Regions from separate parts of the Verrucosispora sp. NA02020 genome, predicted to be linked through region 1. Evidence: riboswitches for the same ligand, from Rfam matches in the RefSeq annotation. Region 1 holds a riboswitch; each other region holds the start of a gene.
What was found. Region 1 has a riboswitch for cobalamin ahead of bluB (5,6-dimethylbenzimidazole synthase). Riboswitches for the same ligand answer to the same signal wherever they lie in the genome.
Positions count from the first base shown of each region.

Region 2: it holds a riboswitch for cobalamin, as region 1 does, so the genes downstream of both, HUT12_RS11650 (ABC transporter substrate-binding protein) here and bluB (5,6-dimethylbenzimidazole synthase) in region 1, are expected to answer to the same signal.
Region 3: it holds a riboswitch for cobalamin, as region 1 does, so the genes downstream of both, HUT12_RS19630 (energy-coupling factor ABC transporter permease) here and bluB (5,6-dimethylbenzimidazole synthase) in region 1, are expected to answer to the same signal.
Region 4: it holds a riboswitch for cobalamin, as region 1 does, so the genes downstream of both, HUT12_RS14825 (ribonucleoside-diphosphate reductase subunit alpha) here and bluB (5,6-dimethylbenzimidazole synthase) in region 1, are expected to answer to the same signal.

Region 1 is NZ_CP054923.1:3,172,605-3,178,145, reverse strand. It holds gene HUT12_RS13860 (metallophosphoesterase) at 8-505, shown strand; gene HUT12_RS13855 (DUF427 domain-containing protein) at 547-831, shown strand; gene HUT12_RS13850 (hypothetical protein) at 815-1,378, opposite strand; gene HUT12_RS13845 (TetR/AcrR family transcriptional regulator) at 1,526-2,134, opposite strand; gene HUT12_RS13840 (MalY/PatB family protein) at 2,193-3,350, opposite strand; cobalamin riboswitch at 3,416-3,619, shown strand; gene bluB (5,6-dimethylbenzimidazole synthase) at 3,659-4,294, shown strand; gene HUT12_RS13830 (VOC family protein) at 4,308-5,045, opposite strand; gene HUT12_RS13825 (SipW-dependent-type signal peptide-containing protein) at 5,205-5,541, shown strand, end outside.
Region 2 is NZ_CP054923.1:2,640,117-2,645,657, reverse strand. It holds gene HUT12_RS11660 (ABC transporter ATP-binding protein) at 1-391, opposite strand, end outside; gene HUT12_RS11655 (iron ABC transporter permease) at 391-1,383, opposite strand; gene HUT12_RS11650 (ABC transporter substrate-binding protein) at 1,455-2,438, opposite strand; cobalamin riboswitch at 2,469-2,642, opposite strand; partial or broken gene HUT12_RS33350 (TetR family transcriptional regulator) at 2,773-2,940, shown strand; gene HUT12_RS11645 (hypothetical protein) at 2,974-3,447, shown strand; gene HUT12_RS11640 (ABC transporter ATP-binding protein) at 3,559-4,473, shown strand; gene HUT12_RS11635 (ABC transporter permease) at 4,473-5,541, shown strand, end outside.
Region 3 is NZ_CP054923.1:4,511,342-4,516,882, forward strand. It holds gene HUT12_RS19610 (alpha-glucuronidase) at 1-520, opposite strand, end outside; gene HUT12_RS19615 (energy-coupling factor ABC transporter ATP-binding protein) at 552-1,418, opposite strand; gene cbiQ (cobalt ECF transporter T component CbiQ) at 1,415-2,158, opposite strand; gene HUT12_RS19625 (energy-coupling factor ABC transporter substrate-binding protein) at 2,158-2,487, opposite strand; gene HUT12_RS19630 (energy-coupling factor ABC transporter permease) at 2,484-3,176, opposite strand; cobalamin riboswitch at 3,206-3,411, opposite strand; gene HUT12_RS19635 (DUF2267 domain-containing protein) at 3,506-3,910, shown strand; gene HUT12_RS19640 (roadblock/LC7 domain-containing protein) at 3,915-4,334, opposite strand; gene HUT12_RS19645 (hypothetical protein) at 4,523-5,541, opposite strand, start outside.
Region 4 is NZ_CP054923.1:3,393,028-3,398,568, forward strand. It holds gene HUT12_RS14820 (non-ribosomal peptide synthetase/type I polyketide synthase) at 1-2,467, opposite strand, end outside; cobalamin riboswitch at 2,588-2,796, shown strand; gene HUT12_RS14825 (ribonucleoside-diphosphate reductase subunit alpha) at 2,931-5,306, shown strand; gene HUT12_RS14830 (ribonucleotide-diphosphate reductase subunit beta) at 5,297-5,541, shown strand, end outside.

The DNA of each region.
Region 1 (5,541 bases):
TGGCCGGGTGCGGTTGGTCATCATGGCGGACACCCACCTGCCGAAACGTGCCCGGGACCTGCCGGCCGAGCTGTGGGCGGCCGTCGACACCGCCGACCTCGTGATCCACGCCGGCGACTGGGTCGACGCGTCGTTGCTGGACGACCTGGAGCGACGTCGTGCCCGACTGATCGGCGTCTTCGGCAACAACGACGGCCCCGAGTTGCGTACCCGGTTGCCGGAGATCGCCCGCGCGGACGTCGACGGCCTGCGGATCGCGGTGGTGCACGAGACCGGTCCGGCCGGCGGCCGGGAGCGGCGGTGCGCGGCCCGGTTCCCCGACTGCGACCTGCTCGTGTTCGGGCACTCCCACATCCCCTGGGACAGCGAGGCGCCCGGTGGCCTGCGGTTGCTCAACCCCGGTTCGCCGACCGACCGGCGGCGCCAGCCGTACGCGACGTACCTCACCGCCGAGGTGACCGAGGGTCGGCTCGACGCCGTGACGCTGCACGAGGTGCCGCGCTGACACGGGGTGAACCGGCGCGCGGATCGGCATAGTCTGGGCCCATGCCGAAAGCGATCTGGAACGACCTGGTCATCGCCGAGAGCACGGACACCGTCGTGGTCGAGGGTAACCACTACTTCCCCCGCGCGGCGCTCCGCGACGACCTGTTGCGCGAGTCCGACACGCACACGCACTGCCCGTGGAAGGGCACCGCGTCCTACTACACGCTCGATCACGACGGGAAGACCAGCGTGGACGCCGTCTGGTACTACCCGGAGCCGTTGCCGGAGGCGGAGATGGTCCGGGACCGGGTCGCGTTCTGGAAGGACGTCACGGTCGTCGGGTGACCACCACCGCGGTCACCCAGAGCACGATGGCCGCGCCGAACGAGGTGACGGCCGCCGCGAGTTCCGGCATTCCCATGACGTAGGCGCCGAAGGACACGACCGCCACCAGGGCGAGTGCGAGTGCTGTCCACACGTACTCGCGTTGGCGGAGGATCGCGACGAGCGGCACGAAGTGCGCCGCGACGATGACCAGGACGAGGGTGGGGATCAGCCTCGGGTGTCCGGTCGGCACGGCGACCAGGCAGACGCCGCCGATCAACAGTCCCTGTACGACGCCGACTCGGTTGAACCGGCGCATCCAGGACGCCGACAGTCGGCGGTGGTCCTGCGGTCGAGGCCGGGTCATCCCCAGGGCGAGGACGGTGGCGGTGATCACGGTCGCGGCGACGAGCAGCGGGATGCGCGCGGCGGCGGGCGCGGGGTGCAGGCCGGAGACCGCCCAGAGCAGGGCGAAGCCGGCGAGGACGAGGGTCCCGGTGCGGGCCAGGGCACGCTCGGACACGGCGACGTCCTCGGTGCGCGTGCGGGTTTCTCCGGTGTCGGTCATGACGTCCCTTCCCTGGTCACGGAGCCGGGCAGCAGGTCGTGGGCATGGCTGCCGTTCGCTCGCAGGACGGGTGGTGAACTATCGCTCAGCATAGTGAACGTTTGTGCACCCGTCGAGTCGAGGGTCTGCCCGACTCGACGACGTCACTCAGCCGTCGGCCGGGACGGGCTCCTGGATCGCGGTGCCGGAGTAGAGCCGGTCGATGGTGCCCCACCAGCGCCGCAGGCCGTCGTGGCCCATCGGATCGGTGCCGAGCACGTCGGTGATGCGGTCGCGCAGCAGGATGATGGAGAGCTCGTGGGCCAGCAGCACGACCGCGAGCTGTGCCCGGTCCACGTCCGGGGCGACCGCGCCCGCGTCGGCCATCCGGTGCATGAGCGAGTCGGCGAACCCCTGCAGCATCCGGTACGCCTCGACCGAGCGCGACGTGGTGCCGACGAGCAGGTGCGCGAGATACCGGGTGGCCGACGGGGAGGACAGCGCGTCGGCCGACGCGAGGAAGCGGTCGGGCGGGCCGGAACCGGCTGTCTCGGCGAGTGCCTCCAGCGCGTTGCCCAACACGCCCAGCACGTGCGCGTCCACGGCGGCGACCAGGCCCTCCCGCGACCCGTAGTGCTTGATGATGAGCGACTGCGAGACTCCCGCGCGCTCCGCCACCTGCTTGAGCGACGCGGCCGCCGGCCACTGTTCGCCGAAGAGTTCCAGGGCCGTGTCCCGAATGATCGCCTTGGCGGTGCGATCCTCGGGTGCATACATGTTCACCACAGTAGCAATCCCGGCGTTCGCTGCGAACGGGCCGGCAGTGCCACCGGCGTCAGGTCAGTGCCCCGGCCATCCGCCGCACTCCTTCGGCGACCAGCTCGGGGGTGGTGCCGAGGTTGAATCGCGCGTGTCCCGCTCCCCCGGTGCCGAAGACGGGGCCGGGACTGAGCGCCACCCGGCCGCGTTCGAGGAAAGTCGCGGCGGGGTCGTCACCGAGGCCGAGGGCGCGGCAGTCGAGCCAGGCCAGATAGGTGCCCTCGCCAGGGCGGTATCGGACCGCGGGAAGGTGTTCGGCGAGTAGCCGGGCGAGGAGACGACGGTTCTCGTCGAGATCGGCCAGGAGGGCGTCGAGCCATCCGCCGCCGTCCCGCAGGGCGGCGACGTGGGCCAGCACTCCGACATGGCTGGGGCTCTCGTTGACCCAGGCGGGGATGCGGGCGAGATCGTCGACCGCAGCGGGTCCGGCGACGGCGACGGCGGCCTTGAGACCGGCGAGGTTCCAGGCCTTGGACGCGGAGATCACCGAGAAGCCGTTCTCGGCGCCCGGCACGCTCAGGTACGGCGTGAACCTCGCCCCGGCCAGCACCAGCGGCGCGTGGATCTCGTCGACCACCACACGCACACCATGCCGGTCCGCCAGTGCGGCGACCTCGGCGAGTTCGTCGGCGGTGTGCACGGTGCCGGTCGGGTTGTGCGGGCTGCACAGCAGGTACGCGGGCCGGGAGCCACGACGTGCCGCGCGCCGGAACGCGTCGTCCAGGACCGTCATGTCGATCCGGCCGTCCGTGCCGAGCGGGGCCTCTTCGATGGGGCGACCGGTACGCCCCACCACCTGGTAGAACGGCGCGTAGACCGGGCAGTTGACCACGACAGCGTCCGTCCGGCCGCAGATCACGTCGAGGACCTCGACGATGCCGCTCATCACGTCCGGGACCATCGTGGTGCGGTCCACGGCGATGCCGTCGAAGTCCCAGCGGTCGCGGGCGAAGTTGGCGAGCGCCTCGGCGTAGGCGGTGCCGGCGGGGTAGCCCGTGTCACCACGTCGGACGGCCTCTGTGATCGCGTCGACGACCGGCCCGGCCAGCGGCGCGTCCAGTTCCGCCACGAACATCGGCAGCACGTCGCCCGGGTGGGCGCGCCACTTCTCGCTCGTCCGCTTCCGGAGCTGATCGAGGGTGAGCTGCCGCAGGGGCGTGGTCTCGGAGGTCACGGCACCGAGACTAGTGACTCGATCGGGCAGCGCCGACGGACGACGGTGTCCGGTAGGGTGCTCGGCGGCACGAACTGTTGCGAGGTGCCCCGCCGGTGGTGGGGAGAATCGGGAAGCCGGTGAGAGTCCGGCACGGGCCCGCCGCGGTGACCGGGGAGCTGCCGCCCACGCGCGTCACGCGCAGCCACTGGCCCGGCTCGGGCCGGGAAGGCGGGCGGTGAGGTGACGATCCGGAAGTCCGAAGACCGGCCTCGCGCCTGGTTGCCCTGCCGTGAGGGCAGGGCCTGGAGCGCAGCGGGAGCCTGCCCATGTTCGACGATGTGTACGAGGTCATCCACGCCCGCCGGGACGTACGGGGCGAGTTCACCGGCGCGCCGATCCCGGCCGAGGTCCTCGATCGGGTACTGGCCGCCGCGCATGCCGCGCCCAGCGTCGGTCTGTCGCAGCCGTGGGACTTCATCCTGGTCCGCGATCCTGGGTTGCGGGCGGAGTTCCACCGCCACGTGCAGCAGGAACGGGACGTCTTCGCCGCCGGTCTGCACGGGGAGGAGGCGCGCCGGTTCAGCCGGATCAAGATCGACGGGGTGGTGGAGTCGACGCTCTCCGTCGTGGTGACGTACGACCCGGACCGGGGGTCCCCGACGGTGCTGGGTCGGCACGCCATCGCCGACGCCGGCCTGTACTCGGTGTGCCTGGCGATCCAGAATCTGTGGCTGGCGGCCACGGCCGAGCGGCTCGGCGTGGGGTGGGTCTCGTTCTACCGGGAGCCGTTCGTGCGGGACCTGCTGCGGATCCCGGCGGGTGTCCGCCCGGTGGCCTGGCTGTGCCTGGGTCCGGTCACCCACCTGGAGCAGGTGCCGGACCTGGAGCGACACGGCTGGCGGCAGCGCCGTCCCTGGCAGGCAGCGGTGCACCGGGACCGGTGGGAGCCGTCGGACCGCTGATCCCGGGTGCGCGTCAGCCGGGGGCGAGGAGGCAGAACTCGTTGCCCTCCGGGTCGGCCATGACCGTCCACGGGAGATCGTCGCGGCCCACGTCCACGGTGGTGGCGCCCAGTGTCCGCAGCCTGTCCACCTCGGCCTGCGGGTCGTCACCGGGATACGGGCGGACGTCGAGGTGGACCCGGTTCCAGCCGGTCTTCACGTCGGGCGTGCGGAGGAAGTGCAGGTACGGGCCCACGTCGGCGGCGGAGCGCAGGACCGCTGCGCGGTCGGTGACGTCGTGCACACGCCAGTCCGTGGCGGTGCTCCAGAAGTCGGCCATGGCGCGCGGGTCCGCGCAGTCGACCACGACGGCGGCGACCGGTCCGACGTCCTGGAGCGTCGGCCGGGGTTCCAGGACGCAGAACTCGTTGCCCTCCGGGTCGGCCATCACCGTCCACGGGACGTCGCCCTGACCCACGTCGGCGGGGGTGGCACCGAGTTCCTTCAGACGCGCGACCGTCGCGGCGTGATGGTCCGCCGAGGTGGTGGCGAGGTCGAGGTGTACCCGGTTCTTCGCCGTCTTGGGTTCTGCGGAGACGACGAGGTCGACGAAGACGGCGACCGGGTCGGGATAGTCGACACCCTCGGGTTCGAGGTTGGTGACGCCTGGCTCCTCGCTGGAGATCCCCCAACCGAGAGCCGCCGCCCAGAAAGCGCCCAGCGCGGAGTCGTCCCGGGCCTTCATGTTGATCTGCACGAGTCGCGTTGCCATCCGGCGATGCTAGCGGCATCGCGAAACGAATTCGATTTACTTGATGCCGGTCGATACACCTCCGTGAAGTTTCGGAATTTATGCCCGACTTGTCCGCATTAGAGCTTTATCGTGTCCCTGCGTGACAGCACGCCAACGGGGATGCACGAGGAGGACAAGTTGACTGGACCGACAGGGATGACGACGGGCGAGTCGAGCAGTCGAGGAGGTCGTCGCAAGCTCAAGGCGATCCTGGCCGGCGGGCTCGCGCTCGGCCTCGGCGCCACGATCACCCTCGCCGCCTGGAACGACTCCGAGTACGCCTCGGGCACGTTCACCGCCGGTAGCTTCAGCATGGAGGGCAGCACGGACGGCACCACCTACGCCGAGCACCCGACCGCCGGCACGGCGGCGGCGTTGGCGTTCAGCACGGGCTTCGACAACATGAGCCCGGACGACGTGGTCGCCGCACCGTTCGCGGTGCGCCTGACCGCGGCCACGACGTACGACGCGACCG
Region 2 (5,541 bases), 530 kb from region 1:
CGTACCCGGTCATGTCGACGCGGTCGAGCGCGTCGGCGGCGGCGGCCCGGTCGGTGTCGGTGTCCGACCAGCGGGAGCGGCGGTGCGGGGTGCGGCCGAGCAGCACCACGTCGAGCGCGGTCAGGTCGAGGTCGGTCTCGGCGTACTGGGCGAGCAGGGCCATCCGCCGTGCCGCGGTGGCACGCGGCAGCCCGGCCACGTCGTCGCCCGCGACGGTCACGGTCCCGGATCGGGGGGCGATCAACCCGGCGACGACCCGCAACAGGGTGGTCTTGCCGGACCCGTTGGGGCCGAGCAGTCCGACCAGGGTGCCGCGCGGCGCTGCGCACGTCACGCCGTCGAGGAGTCGCGCGGCCGGCACCGACCACGAGACGTCGCGGATCTCCAGCATCAGGTGTTCCGGTCCCCTCGGCGCAGCAGTAGCACGAACGCGGGCACCCCGAGCAGGGCGGTCAGCACGCCCACCGGCAGCTCGCGGGGGTCGAACAGGGTCCTGGCCGCGGTGTCCACCCAGATCAGGAAGATCGCTCCGGCGAGGACCACGACCGGCAGCAGCCGCCGGTGGTCGGGGCCGGTGAACCGCCGCACGGCGTGCGGCAGGATCAGGCCGACGAACCCGATCGCGCCGCTTATCGAGACCAGCACGGCGGTCAGCAGCGCCGTGGTGACCAGCAGCAGCCACCGGACACGCCGGACGTCCACGCCGAGGGCGGCGGCGGCCTCCTCGCCGAACGCGAACGCGTTGAGCGCGCGGGCGAACCGGAGGATCACGGCGAACCCCACCGCGAGCAGCGGCGTCGCCCACGCCAGTGCGGTCCAGTCGACGCGGGCGAGCGAGCCGGACAGCCAGAAGGTGATGCTCTGGGTGGCATGCGGATGGGCCACCCAGATGATCACGAACGTCGTCAGCGCGGCGCAGAGCTGCGCGACGGCGACGCCGGCCAGCACCACCCGGGTCGGTCGCAGGACCGCGCGCCGGCCGGCGGCGGCGACCACGACGGCGAACGCGGCGAGCGCCCCCACGAACGCGCCCCCGGTGAGCGCCACGGCACCCGCGCCGAGTCCCAGGACCAGGACGGCCACGGCACCCAGCGACGCCCCCGAGGAGACACCCAGGAGGTACGGGTCGGCGAGCGGATTGCGGGTGACGGTCTGCATGACCGCCCCGCAGGCGGCGAGGCCGGCCCCGACCACGGCGGCGCCCAGCACCCTCGGCAGCCGCAGTTCCCACACGATGTGGTCGCGCAGCAGCGGCACGTCGGCGCTCGTCAGGCCGAGATGATCGGTGATCACCAGCCACACGGTGCCCAGCGACAGGTCTGCGGGCCCCACCGTCACGGCCGCGCCCACCGACAACACCAGGCCACCCGCGAGTACGACCACCACGGCCACCATGCGCACCGCTCGGACCGGCTTCGCCGGCGTAGTCTGCGCCGGCCGGGTGGTGACGGTGGTCAGCTGCTCACCCCGCCGACGCCCCGGGCCAGCGCCTCCACGGCGAGCACGTTCCGCACCCCGGCCGCGGTGGAGGAGAAGGCCAGGGTGACGTACCGCTTGCCCTTGACGGCCGGCAGGTCCCTGAGCGCCGCGTGCTTCTCGAGGAACGCCTGCTTGTCGGCGGCGGTGTCCCAGCTCGCGTCGACGAGCACGATGACGTCGGGGTTGCGCTCGACGACGGCCTCCCAGTTGGTGTCGGCCCAACTGCCGGTCAGGTCGTCGAAGACGTTGGTGACCCCGGCCGCAGACATGATCATCGCCGGGCCGCCACAGCAGGCGCCGGCACTGGGCGCGTCGTTGCCGCCGTCCCACCAGAGCACCCGCGTGCCCTTCGCGCCCGCCGACACGTTCGCGATGCGCTGCTTCTGGTCGGCGATCAGCGTCTCGGCCCGCTCCGCGACGCCGAAGATCGTGGCGATCTCCCGGATCTCGGTGAACACGTCGTCGATCGCCAGCTTCGCCGGTCGCGTCTCCTTCGGACATCCGGCGGCGGAGACGTACGTGCCCACGCCGAGTTTCTGCCAGTCGGCGCGGTCACCGGCCCCCTCGTCGCCGAACGCGCTCGCGAAGGAGGCGTAGACGAAGTCGGGCTCCAGTTCGAGCAACTTCTCCTTCGACGGGTACTCCTTGGCCAACACCGGCACCTTCGCGTACGCGGCGGCGTACTCGGGTAGCACCTCGTCGTCGAGGTAGGCGGTGCCGGCCATGCGGTCCTCCAGGCCGAGCGCCAACATGATCTCGGTGGCAGGCTGGTTCATCGTCACCACCCGCGCCGGAGGGCTCGGGACCGTGACCGGTGTGCCGCAGTTGGTCACCGAGACCGGCCCGGCGGCGGGGGCCGTGGCAGTCGGCTCACTGTGGCCGGTCGCGGAGCATCCGCCGACCAGGGCGAGCATGACGGAGAGCGGCGCGGCAACGCGCCAGGACGCAGGGAACCGCATAGCGGGACCACCTTCCAGCACCTCGTGGACGGGTCGTACAGGTGCCGTGGCCGGTCTCCTGGCTGACGGGTGGTGCGCCGGTGGCCGGCCTTCCCAGGCATACGCCCAGTGACCTTGCGGTGGCCTCCAGCATCCCGATCACAGTGGCGAGGGCCGCACCGGTTTCACACCGGCTTCCCGAGCACCACGGCGAGGTCACCCTAACCAACGCAGGCAGCACCGTCAGTGGCCTAGATCATGGCGGGAGTCCACGTCGGCTCCGCCTGCCCCGGGACGGCCATTGCGGGATCGTTGAACGGGTGTTTAATCTGGTGTCGTGGCGTCGGACGACGTGATGTCGGCAGGGCGCGGTGGCGAGTTCGCCACCGCGAGCCGTATCCGTGACGCCGCCATCTCCCGCTTCGCTCGGGAGGGATTCGGTGCCGGGCTGCGCGCCATCGCCGCCGACGCCGGTGTCGCCGCCGGTCTGATCGTTCATCACTTCGGCTCGAAGGACGGCCTGCGTCGCGCCTGCGACGAACAGGTGCTCGCCGTGATGCGCGAGCAGAAGGCGAAGACACTGACCGACGGCACCGGCACGACCCTGTTGGCGCAACTGGCGGAGGTCGAGCAGTACGCGCCGATCGTGCGATACCTGCTGCGCAGCATGCAGGCCGGTGGTGAGCTGGTGGCCACACTCATCGAGCACATGATCGCCGACGCGGAGGAATACCTCTCCACGTCCGAGTCCGCCGGTGTGATCAAGCCCAGCCGGGACCCCGCCGCCCGTGCGCGGTATCTGGCCTACCAGGCCACCGGCAGCATGGTGCTCTGGTTCACCCTGCACGGAGCCGGTGCCGCCCCGGACCAGTTCGCGGCCCTGTTCCGCCGCTACATCGACGATCTCACGTTGCCGGCCCTGGAGTTGTTCACCGAAGGGCTGCTCGTCGACCGGTCGATGCTCGACGAGTACCTGATGTACGTCCCGGATCCGCCTGCCGCCCCCGGCGCGGACACCGCTGCACCGTAGTCACCACATTGCCCTCTGGGCGTGGCCCCTCCTTCCACCGCCGGTCCCACCGGTCGGCGGCATCCGTTCCGGCCCGGTGTGCCGGGCCTTCCTCGAACGAGGTCTCCCGCGATGACTGCTGCCATCGACATCCGACACGTCACCAAGTCCTTCGGCCGCGTCCGCGCGTTGGACGGGCTGGACCTGCACGTCGCCGCCGGCACCGTGCACGGCTTCCTCGGCCCCAACGGCGCCGGCAAGTCCACCACCATCCGGATCCTGCTGGGCCTGCTGCGCGCCGACGAAGGCCAGGCCCGGCTGCTCGGCGGTGACCCGTGGGCGGACGCGGTGTCCCTGCACCGTCGGCTCGCGTACGTCCCCGGCGACGTGGAACTGTGGCCGAACCTCACCGGCGGCGAGGCGATCGACCTGTTCGCCCGGCTGCGCGGCGGTGCCGACCCGGTCCGCCGCGACGAACTGTGCCAACGCTTCGACCTGGACCCGAGCAAGAAGGGCCGCACCTACTCCAAGGGCAACCGGCAGAAGGTGGCGCTCATCTCCGCGCTCGCCAGCGACGTGGAACTGCTGCTGCTCGACGAGCCCACCGCGGGGCTTGACCCACTCATGGAGGCGGTGTTCCAGGAGTGCATCCGCGAGGCCAAGGAGGCCGGCCGGTCGGTGCTGTTGTCCAGTCACATCCTCGCGCAGGTCGAGGTGCTCGCCGACCAGATCTCGATCATCCGGCAGGGACGCATCGTCGAGACCGGCTCGCTGACCGAGCTACGCCACCTGACCCGTACGTCGGTCGACGTGGTCACCGACCAGCCCGCCGACGCGGTGGCCGGGATGGCCGGTGTACACGGACTGCGGGCCGAGGACGGCCACCTCCGCTTCGAGGTCGACGGCGAACACCTCGCCGCCGTGGTGCGCCGGCTCGGCGACCTGGAGGTGCAAGGACTGACCGTCCGCCCGCCGACCTTGGAGCAGTTGCTGCTGCGTCACTACGGCGACCAGCCCGCGCACGCCTCGGCCACGGAGGTGGCGTGATGACCACGACGACGCCGCGCGGCCCGGTACGCACCGGTTCCTCCGCCACCGGGACCGGCACCCTGCTCAGGTTCATGCTGCGCCGGGACCGGTTGCGGTTCCCGGCGTGGACGCTGGGCCTGCCACTGCTGATGGCGTACTTCACCACCGCGCTGGAGGCCGTCGCCCAGACCCCGCAGGACCTGGCGGGTCTGACCGCCTTCACCTCCAGCCCCGCCGGAGCGCTGTTCGGCGGACCCGGCTTCGGCTTCGACGACCTGACCGTCGAGCGGTTTCTCGCCGGGCAGTACGGGCTCTACGTGATCATCGGTGCCGGCCTCATGGGGATGCTGACCGTCGTGCGGCACACCCGCGCCGAGGAACGCTCGGGCCGCGCCGAACTGATCCGGGCCAACGTCGTCGGCCGGCACGCTCCGCTCACCGCCGCACTGATCCTCACCGCCGCGATGGCGGTGCTGGTAGCCGTGCTGACCGGCGCGATGATGGCCGCCCGCGGCTACCACCCGACCGGCTCGCTGCTGTTCGGCGCGTCCATCGGGGCGGCGGCGCTGGTCTTCGGCGGCATCGCCGCGCTCACGGTCCAACTGTCGGAGTACCCGAGGGCGGCCTCCGGCGCTGCCGGTGCCACGCTCGGCGCCGCGTTCGTCCTGCGTGGGCTGGGCGACATGGCAACGGTGCAGGGCAGCGGAGCGACCTGGTTGTCCTGGCTGTCGCCGATCGGCTGGTCCCAGCAGACCGCGCCGTACGTCTACGACCGCTGGTGGCCTCTGGTGATATCACTACTGGCCGCGTCGGCGACCGCCGCGCTGGGTTACGTCCTGTCGACGCGCCGGGACTTCGGCGCCGGCCTGGTACCGCCCCGGCCGGGATCGCCCCGGGCCGCCGCGTGGCTGGACGGACCGTCGGCGCTCGCGTTCCGCCTACAGCGGGCCGGCCTGATCGGTTGGAGCGTCGCCCTGCTCGTAGCCGGTGTCGCCTACGGGTCGTTCACCCAACCGCTGGTCGACGGCTTCGCCGACGCCCCACCGGACCTGGTGGAGATCATGGGCGGCCCGGCGAACATGCTCG
Region 3 (5,541 bases), 1.3 Mb from region 1:
CGTCGACGTTGTCCCAGTGGTTCAGCATCCGTCGCCGCATCACCGGCCGGTACGCCCGCGCCGGATGCGGTGCGCCGAACGCCGACTCCCCGAGCCGGACCACGTGGAACAGCCCGTGGAGCAGGCCCGCCGGTGCGTCGGCCAGCACCACCGTGACCTCGCCGTGGCGGACGACCGCGTATCCCTCGGGACCGAGCGGACCGCCACCGGCGGCGTCCAGGTCGGCCCGCGCGGCGTCGAGGACGCCCTGCGTCCCGTCGCCGTCCACTGTGGATGCATGGTGGTCGGTCAGGGTGAGGACGAGGTGGGCGGGTGGGCCGTCGGCGGACCGGCGGACCGTGCCGCCGTGGGTGGCGCAGGCGGTCCGGACCTCGTGCCACACGGTGTCGACGAGCAGGCCGTCACCGTGGACGAGGGTGTGCCGGGAACCGACGGCGCGGAACGCGGCCGGCGGCAGCCAGGCGGGGTGGACGTCGGTCGGGTCGGAGCCGGTGTCGCGCTCCGGGCAAATCCGTCGCATTACGCAGATCGTAACTAAGTCGATCGATGCGTCAAGGTCCTTCCGGAACCTTTCGGGCGGTACCGACCGGAGTCTCCAGGAGCCGCGCCAACTCCCCCGGGGTACGCGGACGGGCCCCGGCCAGGCCGGGCACGCGGTCCAGCAGCCGATGCACCACCGGTGCCCACGCCGGAGTCAACGCGGCACCGTCGAGCAGGTCCCCGCCGCCCAACTCGGCGCCGGACACCCCCTGCCGGATCCGGCCACCCGCCACCAGCACCCGTTCGTCGGCCCACCGGTACGCCAGGTCCACGTCGTGCGTGGCGAGCAGCAGCGTGGTGCCGGCCCGGTGCAGGGCGTCGAGCGTGCGCAGCAACGCCTCCACCCCCGACGGGTCGAGTCCGGCGGTCGGCTCGTCCAGGATCAGCACCCGGGGCCGCAACGCCACCGCCCCGGCGATCGCCACCCGCTTACGCTGGCCGTACGAGAGCAGGTGGGTGGGACGGTCGGCGAGGTCGCCGATCTCCAACGCGGCCAGCGCCTCGGTACACCGCTGCCGCACCTGCGCGTCGTCCAGACCGAGGTTGACCGGCCCGAACGAGACGTCCTGGAAGACGGTCGCGGCGAACAACTGGTCGTCGGGGTCCTGGAGCACCAGCTGCACCTGCTGACGGACGTCCAGCAGCCCCGCCCGGGTCCGGCGCAGCGGCACCCCGCCGACCAGCACCGTGCCGGCGTCGGCGGCCAGCGATCCGACCATCAGCCGGAACAGGGTCGTCTTGCCACCGCCGTTGGGCCCCAGCACGGCCATCCGCCGCCCGGCCGGCACCGACAGGTCGGCGCCGGTCAGTACCGGACGCTCCGCCTCGTACCCGAAACTGACCCCGCGCAGCTCCAACAGCGGCGGATCGCCGCTCACCCGAGCACCACCAGCATCCGGGTGGCCAGCACCACCGCCGCCAGCAGCAGCACGGTGACGACCAGGAACGCCGCCGACGGCTGGCGGACCTCGGTGCGTACCGCCAACGAGCCGGTGTAACCGCGCAGCGCCAACCCCTCCTCCCAGCGCCGGGCCAGCGAGAACGCACGGACGAAGACCGCGCCGGCCTGCCCGGCCAGCGACCGGTAGGTGCTGGCCCAGGTCCGGTAACCCAGCCGGGCCGCCTGGGCCTGCCGCACCGCGTGCACACTCTCCAGCAGCAGGAACAGCATCCGATAGATCAGCGCGGCCACCTCGGTGACCGCGCTGGGCACCCCGAGACGCTGGAGCCGGGGCAGCACGTCGGCCAGCGGCGTGGTGGCGGCGAAGAGCAACAGGCAGAGCAGCGCGGCGCAGGCCCGACCGGCGGTCGTGGCGGCCGTCGCGAGCCCCTCCGGCGCCCACCGGACCTGCGTCGGACCGGAGACCGCCACCAGCATCGGCACCGAGCCGGTCAGGATGAACAGCAACGGCGTCCGGGCCACCCGCACCAGCAGACGCGGCGGCAGCGCCGCCGGCCCGAGCAACGCCACCGCTGCGGTCAGGCCCACCACCAGGGCGCCCGGCCACGGCGGCAGGAGCAGGGCGCAGCCCAACAGCCCCAGAGCCAACAGGGCCTTCTCCACCGGGTGGCGGCGTCGCCAGGGGCTGGCGTACGCCGCCACGTCCAACGCGAGCACTAGTCGGTGGTCTTCTCCCCGGTCGCGGACTGCTCGCCACGCAGCCGCTGCCGGGTCCGGGCCACCCCGAAGTAATAGCCGAGGAACCCGGCACCGAGGGCGGCCTGAAGCGCGAACAACGCCGACTCGATCTCACCCGACGGCGGTTCGTAGATCGAACTGAACCACGGCTCGTAGTCGGGATGGTCGTTGACGATCGCCTCCTCGGCGAGGGCGTCGGCACCGGCGAACGGCTCCTCGCCGCTGCCGAGCCCCAGCACCAGCGGCGCCACCGCCAACGCCACCACGGCGAGCAGCAACAACAGGTTGGTCCGGCCGAACGACTTCACGCCACCGCTCCCTGGGTCGTCGGGGCCGGACGGCGCAGGATGCCGAGCCGGCGGAGTTCCTGCGGGCTCACCCGGACCAGCAGCCGGACCACCAGGACCGTGAGCAGCCCCTCGCTGATCGCCAGCGGGATCTGGGTGACCGCGAAGATGGACCCGAACTTGGCCAGCGCGCCGACGAAGCCCGAATCCGGGTCCGGGAAGGCCAGCGCGAGCTGCGCGCTGGTCACGCAGTACGTCGCCAGGTCGGCCAGGGCAGCGGCGAAGAACACCGAGATGCCGAGGCCGCCACCGAACCGGCGGATCAGCGCGTACACGCCGAAGGCCACCCAGGGACCGACGATGGCCATCGAGAAGACGTTCGCGCCGAGCGTGCTCAACCCGCCGTGCGCCAGGAGGAGCGCCTGGAACAGCAACACGATCGTGCCGAGCACACTCATCACCGGTGCCCGGAACAGGATCGCGCCGAGACCCACACCCGTCGGATGGGAACAGGAGCCGGTCACCGAAGGGATCTTCAGCGCCGACAGGACGAAGGTGAACGCCCCGGCCGCGCCGAGCAACAGCTTCGCGTCGGGGTTCGCGCGGACCTGCTGGACCAGGTTGCGCGCACCGTGGATGACGAACGGTGTCGAGACCGCGAACCATGCCGCCGCCTGCACCGGTGGTAGGTAGCCCTCAGCGATGTGCATGAGTCGACCTCCCCTTCCAACACCTCGTGGACGAGATCACATGTCGGGGTCGGTCTCCTGGCTCCCGGATCGTCGCGTACTCCGGCCTTCCCAGGTCCTCCACGGACCCAGTGGCGTACAAGTCGGAGTGAACTCCCCGGTCACAGTGGCGAGGGCCGCGCCGGTATCACACCGGCTTCCCGTTACCGCGACGGCGCGACGTTATCCGTTCCGCACACCGACGCACAAGACTCGTCGATGCCACCGCGACCGTACGCGGGTGAAGAGTGCCGTTTGTCACGACGATTCACGGGTAGACGCCAGATCCGTTGCGAGAAGGGGCCGACCGGTTGGACGAGAACGAGTTCATCGACTCCGTGGCGCACCGCACCGGCGCGTCGACGGAGCAGGCGACCGCCATCGCGCGCGCCACCCTGACCACGCTCGCCGAGCGGATCGACGGCGGCGAGGCACGGGACCTGGCCGACCGACTCCCGGAAGGGCTGCGGGCGTACACGTTCGCGCCCAGCGAGACCGCCGAACGCTTCGGGCTCGACGTGTTCGTCGACCGCGTCGGCGGCCGTGCCGACGTCGATCCCGACCTGGCCGAGGCCGGCATCCGGGCGGTCCTGGACACCATTCGAGGTGACGTCGCCCCCGCCGACCACGACGACGTCATCGCGAACCTGCCGGCCGAACTGTGGCAGGTGGCCAACCCGGCGCCGTCGTACGACGCGCAGCGCGACCGCGGCTAGCGGGTCACCGCCCGGTCAGGTGGGGCGCCGGCTCCACGTACACCGGCAGGTGGTGCCCGGCCCTGGCACAGAAGAGGGCGACCTCGTACGCCATGTCCCCCACCTCCGCCGAGCCGTCGATACCGACGGTGAGGATCGCCCCGTTGCCGGTGGTGGCGTGGAACAGGAACGCCCGCGACATCTGCACCACCACCTGGTGCAGCTCACCCTCACCGCACAATCGGGCGGCGGCCAGACCGAGCGCCTGGAGCCCACAGACCACACTGGACAGTTCCTCGGCGATCTCCTCGTCGATGCCCCGCGAGGCCCCCAGCATGATGCCGTCCGGGGAGAGCACCACCGCGAACTTGGCGCCGGGCACCCGATCCACGATGTCGTCGAGCGCGTCGTTGAGGTTCTCGGCGGTGACCAGGGCATGGGTCATAAGGGCGCTGTCCTCTCGTCGAAACTCCTACGTTCGTACCAGAGAAGACGCGGCCTCAGGAGCCCACTGGTGGCCCGATCCTGTTCTCTGATCCCCCTAACGTACGACGACGCTGGTCACCCTAATCGGACGGGTCGGACGTCCCGGTCACACCGGGAATCCCTCTTCTGACCGACGGTGACACCCGCTCAGGACGACGGCACCGGCCACCGCAACCCCACCAGGCCGGGCACGGCGACACGACCCAGTTCGGCACCGCTGGTCGGGTCGAGCCACCGCACCGCCGACGGCCCACCCACATAGAGACGGCCACCGTCGGGGCCGAGGACGAGACCGGTGACGGGGGCGTCGACCGGTCGTTCGGCGACGACCCGCAGACCGACCGCATCCACCGTACGCAGCACACCGGCCCCGCCGAGGAACAGTCTTTCGTCGTCCGCCGTCGCGTACGCCGGGCCGGACGCCCCGGGCACGACGGCGGTGCGGCGTACCGTCAGTTCCTCGGTGGAGATCTCGGCGACGGTCCCGGAGGTCAGGTCGGCGACGTACAGCCGGGAACCGTCCGGGGCGATCGCCATGGCGTGCCCGTCGGCTGTGCCCTCCCCGAACGGGTGCGGCAGATCCACGCAGTAGGCCCACCGCTCGTGCAGGTGCAGCGTGTGCACGAAAGCGTGGACGTCGCTCCCCGGCCGTCCACTGATGCGGTCCCGGGTGTGCCGATGCTCGGGCTGATGGGTGTAGAGCGTGTACAGGACGCGACGGTCCGGGGCGAGTACCGCCTGACGCCCGTCACCGCGCATCTCCTCCTCCGCGCCCGCCGGGATCGCCTGCTTGAGGCGGGTCTGCAACGGGCCGGCCACACCGGTGGCGAGGTCGACCACCCGAACCCGGTACCGGTCCGGCGTCTGCGGCGGCAGCCACTCCAGCACGAAGAGGCCGGTGTGGTCGTGGGTGAACGCCTCCGGGACGACGTTGCCCGGCAGTCGCCGCCGGTGCCGCACCCCACCCGCGTCGGCGATCAGCACCGGCGTGGCGTCCCGCCCGGCCGGAGACGCTGCGGTGACGCTCACCGCCTCGGTGGTCAGTGCCACCCACGTGCCGTCGGCGGAGACCGTCTGCGGCACCCAGCGGCCGGGCAGCCGCACCCGGGCGGAGGCGACACCGGTGGCGGTCTCGATCCGCCAGAACGCGGTGTCGGCACCCTCCG
Region 4 (5,541 bases), 220 kb from region 1:
TGCGCAGGTTGCCGACCAGCGCCGATGGTCCGGTCACCGCACCGGTGGCGGCCAGCAGCTCGGGGTAGGCGCTCTCGCCGACGGCGGCGAAGACGCCGACACGTCGACCCTGCCGGCGCGGGCCGGCGTACCCGGCCCGTTCCAGCGCCTCGTACCCGATCTCCAGGAACAGTCGGGCGTGCGGGTCGGTGAGCCGGGCCTCCTCGTCGGAGAGCCCGAAGAAGTCCGCGTCGAGCTGCATCGGGTCGTCCAGGAAGGACCCCCAGCGAGGTCGGCCGTCCTGCGGCGTCCACCGGTGCTCCGGCACCGGCCGCACCGCGTCGACGCCGTCGACGAGCCCGCGCCAGAACTCGTCCGGGTCGTCCGCGCCGGGGAACCGGCAGGCCATCCCGATGACCGCGAGCGGCGTCGCGCCGGAGCGGTCGTCCGGTGCCGGTGGGACGGGACTCCCGAGCGGTGCCGTCCGGGTCGCCGACGGCCCGGCCAGGATGCGGTCGGTGAGCGCGGCGACGGTGGGACAGTCCCGCAGGTCCGCCGGATCGAACGTGGTGCCGAGGGCGTCCTCCAGCCCGGCCAGCACCTCCATCGCCGTGAGCGACGACCCGCCGATGGCCAGGAAGCGGTCGTCCGCCGCGATGGTGTCGGCGGGCCGGTCCAGCACCCGGGCCCAGACCGCCCGGACGACCTGCTCGACCCGTCGCCGGGACAGCGGCCCCGAGGACGGCGGCGCGGATACCGGGTGTGGGTCCGTCGAGGTCGCCGGTGGCGCGGGGTCGGACGTCGACGGGCGTGGGCGGCTGGTCGCCGCCAGGTGCCAGCGGCGTTCCCGTTCGGCGAAGTCACCGGCCAGGTAGCGTTCGCGCATCCGTCGCCGCCGCAGCTTGCCGCTGGTGGTGCGGGCGAACGCGCCGGGCGGAAGCGGCAGCACCCGCACGTCGTGGTGCCCGGCCGCCTCGGCGACCCGGGCCCGCGTGGCGTCGAGCACCACGGCTGCCCCGGCGGGCGGACGGGCCCAGGCCACGAAGACCACGATCCGCTCGCCGCCGCTGTCCGGGTCGGTGCAGCCGACCACCGCGGTCATCGTGGCCGGCAGCCCGGCGGTGGCGGCGGCCACCGCCTCCAGGTCGGACGCGTGGAACGTCCGGCCGTTGACGAAGATCACGTCCTTCGCGCGGCCGGTCACACAGAGCCGGCCGGCGCGTTGGAAGCCCAGGTCACCGGTGCGCAGCCAGCCGTCCACGAAGGTCTCCCGGCTGGCCTGCGGATCCCGGTGGTAGCCGCGCGCCACGTTCGGGCCGCGTACCTCGACCAGGCCCACCCGCTCCTCGGGCAGCGGACGGTGCCGCTCGTCGACGACGCGTACCTCGCAGCCGGGCACGGGGTGTCCCAGGTCCATCAGCTCCACCGCGTGCCTACCCGGCGCGGTGCTCACCGCCCGGCCCCGGCTCAGCGCGGCACGGTCCAGCACCAGCGGCGCGGCGACCTCCCCGGGCGGCGGGAAGGTCACCGCGAGGGTCGCCTCCGCCAGGCCGTACACCGGTCGCAGGGCGGCCGGGGCGAGCCCGGTCGGGCGGACGTGCGTCAGGAAGGCCCGCCACACCGTGGGGGAGATGGGCTCCGCGCCCACCACCACGCACCGGACGCGGCTCAGGTCGAGCGTGGCGAGAAGATCCGCCGGGACCCGGCGGACCGCCAGCGCCAGCGCGAAGTTCGCCGCCGAGAGCAGGGTCGCGCGATGCCGGTGGGCGGCGGTGAACCACAGTGCCGGGCGCTTGGCGAACGCCATCGGAGGTACGCGGACCTGCGTGCACCCGATGGCCAGCGGGGTCAGGTGAGTGCCGATCAACCCCATGTCGTGGAAGTACGGCATCCAGGTGACCAGCACGTCGTCCGGTCCGGCGCCGCTGGCCAGCCGGGACTGCTCCACATTGGCCAGCACGTTGGCGTGGGTCAGCTCCACCCCGCGCGGCGTGCCGGTGCTGCCGGAGGAGAACTGGAGGAACGCCACGTCGTCGGGGTCGGCGGCGAACGACTCCTCCAGCGGGGGGCTGGTACGCAGGTCGACCAGCCGCAGCACCAGGCCCGCCAGCCCGTCGGCGACCGCCCCGGTGGCGTCGTCCACCACGGTCACCGCGTCGGCGAGCAGCTCGCGCACCGCCCGTACCCGGGCCGGTTCGGGCGGCAGCGGCACCGGGACCAGCCCGGCGGCGAGCGCCCCCCAGAACAGCGGCTGGAAGTCGTCGCCGGCGTCGGCGACCAGGATCACCGGGGTGCCGGGGATCACGCCGGCCGCCCGGTAGCCGCCCGCCACCCGCAGCGACTCGTCCCGCAACTGCCGCACGGTGACGGTGCGCTCGGTGCCGTCCTCGCGAACGTGCACGACCACCTGGTCGGGTGCGCGATCTGCGGCCTGGACGAGGACGTCGAGCAGTGTCCGTCGGTCGCCGGGTCCGGCCGCAGTCTGCACGCGACGATGCTAGTGGGCATGATCGAGTACCCGGCCGACGGTCGCCGGGATGCCCGTCATCTGACACGCGACACGCCCGGCACAGCATCTGGTGTTGCCATCTCCGCACCGCACCCATATATGGTGTGCCCCGTAGCTGGTTCGACCGCCGCTCCACGGCGGTCGAGGCAAGAGGGAACCCGGTGTGAATCCGGGACTGCCCCGCAGCGGTGAGTGGGAACGACCGCCGTCATCACGCACTGGACCCGCCAGGTCTGGGAAGCGACGGCCAGTAGGCGCGAGCATCAGGCCCACGAGTCCGAAGACCTGCCAGCGCGCCGCACGCGACGTGTGCGGCGGTCGAAGGCCGCGTGGGACGGCCGACGCCAGGAGCTGGTCGTCACGGCAGCAGTGCCGTCGGCAGACCGGCGGCGTCCTCCCGCGCGGACCCGACGATCTCGGGGACAGGCGTGAGGAGGGGAACATGACGGTGACCCAGGAGCAGGCGGGGCCGGAGCAACGCCGGCACGTCATGCAGGTCCGCAAGCGGAACGGCGACACCGAGCCGGTGGACGTCAACAAGATCGTCAAGGCGGTCGAGCGGTGGGTCGCCGACCTGGACGAGATCGACCCGCTGCGGGTGGCGACGAAGACCATCAGCGGGCTGTACGACGGCGCGACCACGGCCGAGATGGACAAGCTCTCCATCCAGACCGCGGCCGAACTGATCGGTGAGGAGCCGCAGTACTCGAAGTTGGCGGCCCGACTGCTGGCCGCGTACGTGGACAAGGAGGTCCGCGGACAGCAGGTGGCCAGCTTCAGCCAGTCCATCCGGTACGCACACGGCCTGGGCCTGATCGGCGACGACACCGCCGCGTTCGTGGCCCGCAACGCCCGCAAGCTGGACGACGCCGTCGACCCGGCGGGGGACCTGCGCTTCGAGTACTTCGGCCTGCGCACCGTCGCCGACCGGTACCTGCTGCGGCACCCGCAGACCCGGCTCGTGGTGGAGACGCCGCAGTACTGGCTGCTGCGGGTCGCCTGCGGCCTGTCCCAGACGCCCGGCGAGGCGATCGGCTTCTACCGGCTGATGTCCAGCCTGGCCTACCTGCCCAGCTCGCCGACGCTGTTCAACTCCGGCACCCGGCACACGCAGATGTCCTCGTGCTTCCTGGTCGACTCGCCGCGCGACGAGCTCGACTCCATCTACGAGCGCTACCACCAGGTCGCGAAGCTGTCCAAGTTCTCCGGTGGCATCGGCATCTCCTGGTCCCGGGTGCGCGGTCGGGGCGCCCTGATCCGGGGCACCAACGGCAGGTCGAACGGCATCGTGCCGTTCCTCAAGACACTGGACGCCGGGGTGGCCGCGGTCAACCAGGGCGGCCGTCGCAAGGGCGCGGCCTGCGTCTACCTCGAACCGTGGCACCCGGACGTGGAGGAGTTCCTCGAACTGCGGGACAACACCGGCGAGGAGTCCCGGCGTACGCACAACCTGAACCTCGCCAACTGGATTCCGGACGAGTTCATGCGCCGGGTCGAGGCGGACGGCGACTGGTCGCTGGTCGACCCGTCGGACGCCCCCGAGCTGCCCGACCTGTTCGGTGAGGCGTTCGACGAGGCGTACCGCGCGGCGGAGAAGAAGGCGGTCAAGACCGTCAAGGCCCGCGACCTGTACGGCCGGATGATGCGGACGCTCGCGCAGACCGGCAACGGGTGGATGACCTTCAAGGACGCCTCGAACCGGCTCTCCAACCAGACCGGTGCCCCGGGCAACACCATCCACCTGTCGAACCTCTGCACCGAGATTCTGGAGGTCAACGACGACGCCGAGACGGCGGTCTGCAACCTCGGGTCGGTCAACCTGGGCGCGCACGTCACCGCGGACGGGGTCGACTGGGAGCGGCTGCGCGCGACGGTGCGTACCGCCGTGGTGTTCTTGGACCGGGTGATCGACATCAACTACTACCCGGCCGAGCAGGCGGCGGCGTCGAACCCGCGCTGGCGCCCCGTCGGGCTCGGGCTGATGGGCCTCCAGGACGCGCTCTTCACGCTGCGCCTGCCGTTCGACTCCCCGGCCGCCCGGGAGCTGTCGACCCGCGTGCAGGAGGAGATCTTCCTGACCGCGTTGGAGACCTCGTCCGGGCTCGCCGAGCGGTTCGGCCCGCATCCCGCGTACGCCGAGACCCGCGCCGCCCGGGGTGAGCTGCACCCGGACCTGTGGGGCGCCGAGGTCGGCCAGACCGGGCGGTGGGCCGCGCTGCGCGAGACGATCGGTCGGCACGGCCTGCGGAACTCGCTGCTGGTGGCGATCGCCCCGACCGCCACCATCGCCTCGATCGCCGGCTGCTACGAGTGCATCGAGCCGCAGGTGTCCAACCTGTTCAAGCGCGAGACGATGTCCGGCGAGTTCCTCCAGATCAACACCTATCTGGTCCGCGAACTGAAGGCGCGCGGGCTGTGGACGGCCCCGATCCGGGAGCAGATCAAGCGCGCCGAAGGTTCCGTGCAGGGCGTGGTCGAGCTGCCCGCCGACGTACGCGAGCTGTTCCGGACTGCGTGGGAGCTGCCGCAGCGGGCGCTGATCGACCTGGCGGCGGCCCGCGCCCCCTTCATCGACCAGTCGCAGTCGCTGAACCTGTTCCTGAGCGCGCCGACCATCGGCAAGCTCTCCTCGATGTACCTGTACGCCTGGAAGTCCGGGCTGAAGACCACGTACTACCTGCGGTCGCGTCCGGCGACCCGGATCCAGCAGGCCACTGTCGCCGTCACCCCGAGCGTCACGCCGGTCGTGGCGGTCAGCGACGACGAGGCGTTGGCCTGCTCCCTGGAGAACCCCGAGAGCTGCGAGGCATGCCAGTGACCACCGTCTCCGAGACCAGCACCAGCACGAGCACCGGCGTGGGGGAGCGGCACCTGCTGCTCGATCCCGGCATGGACCTGACCCTGCGGCCGATGCGCTACCCGCAGTTCTTCGACCGCTTCAAGGACGCCATCAAGAACACCTGGACGGTGGAGGAGGTCGATCTGCACTCCGACCTCGCCGACCTGGCCAAGCTCTCCCCGGCCGAGCAGCACCTGGTGTCCCGGCTCGTGGC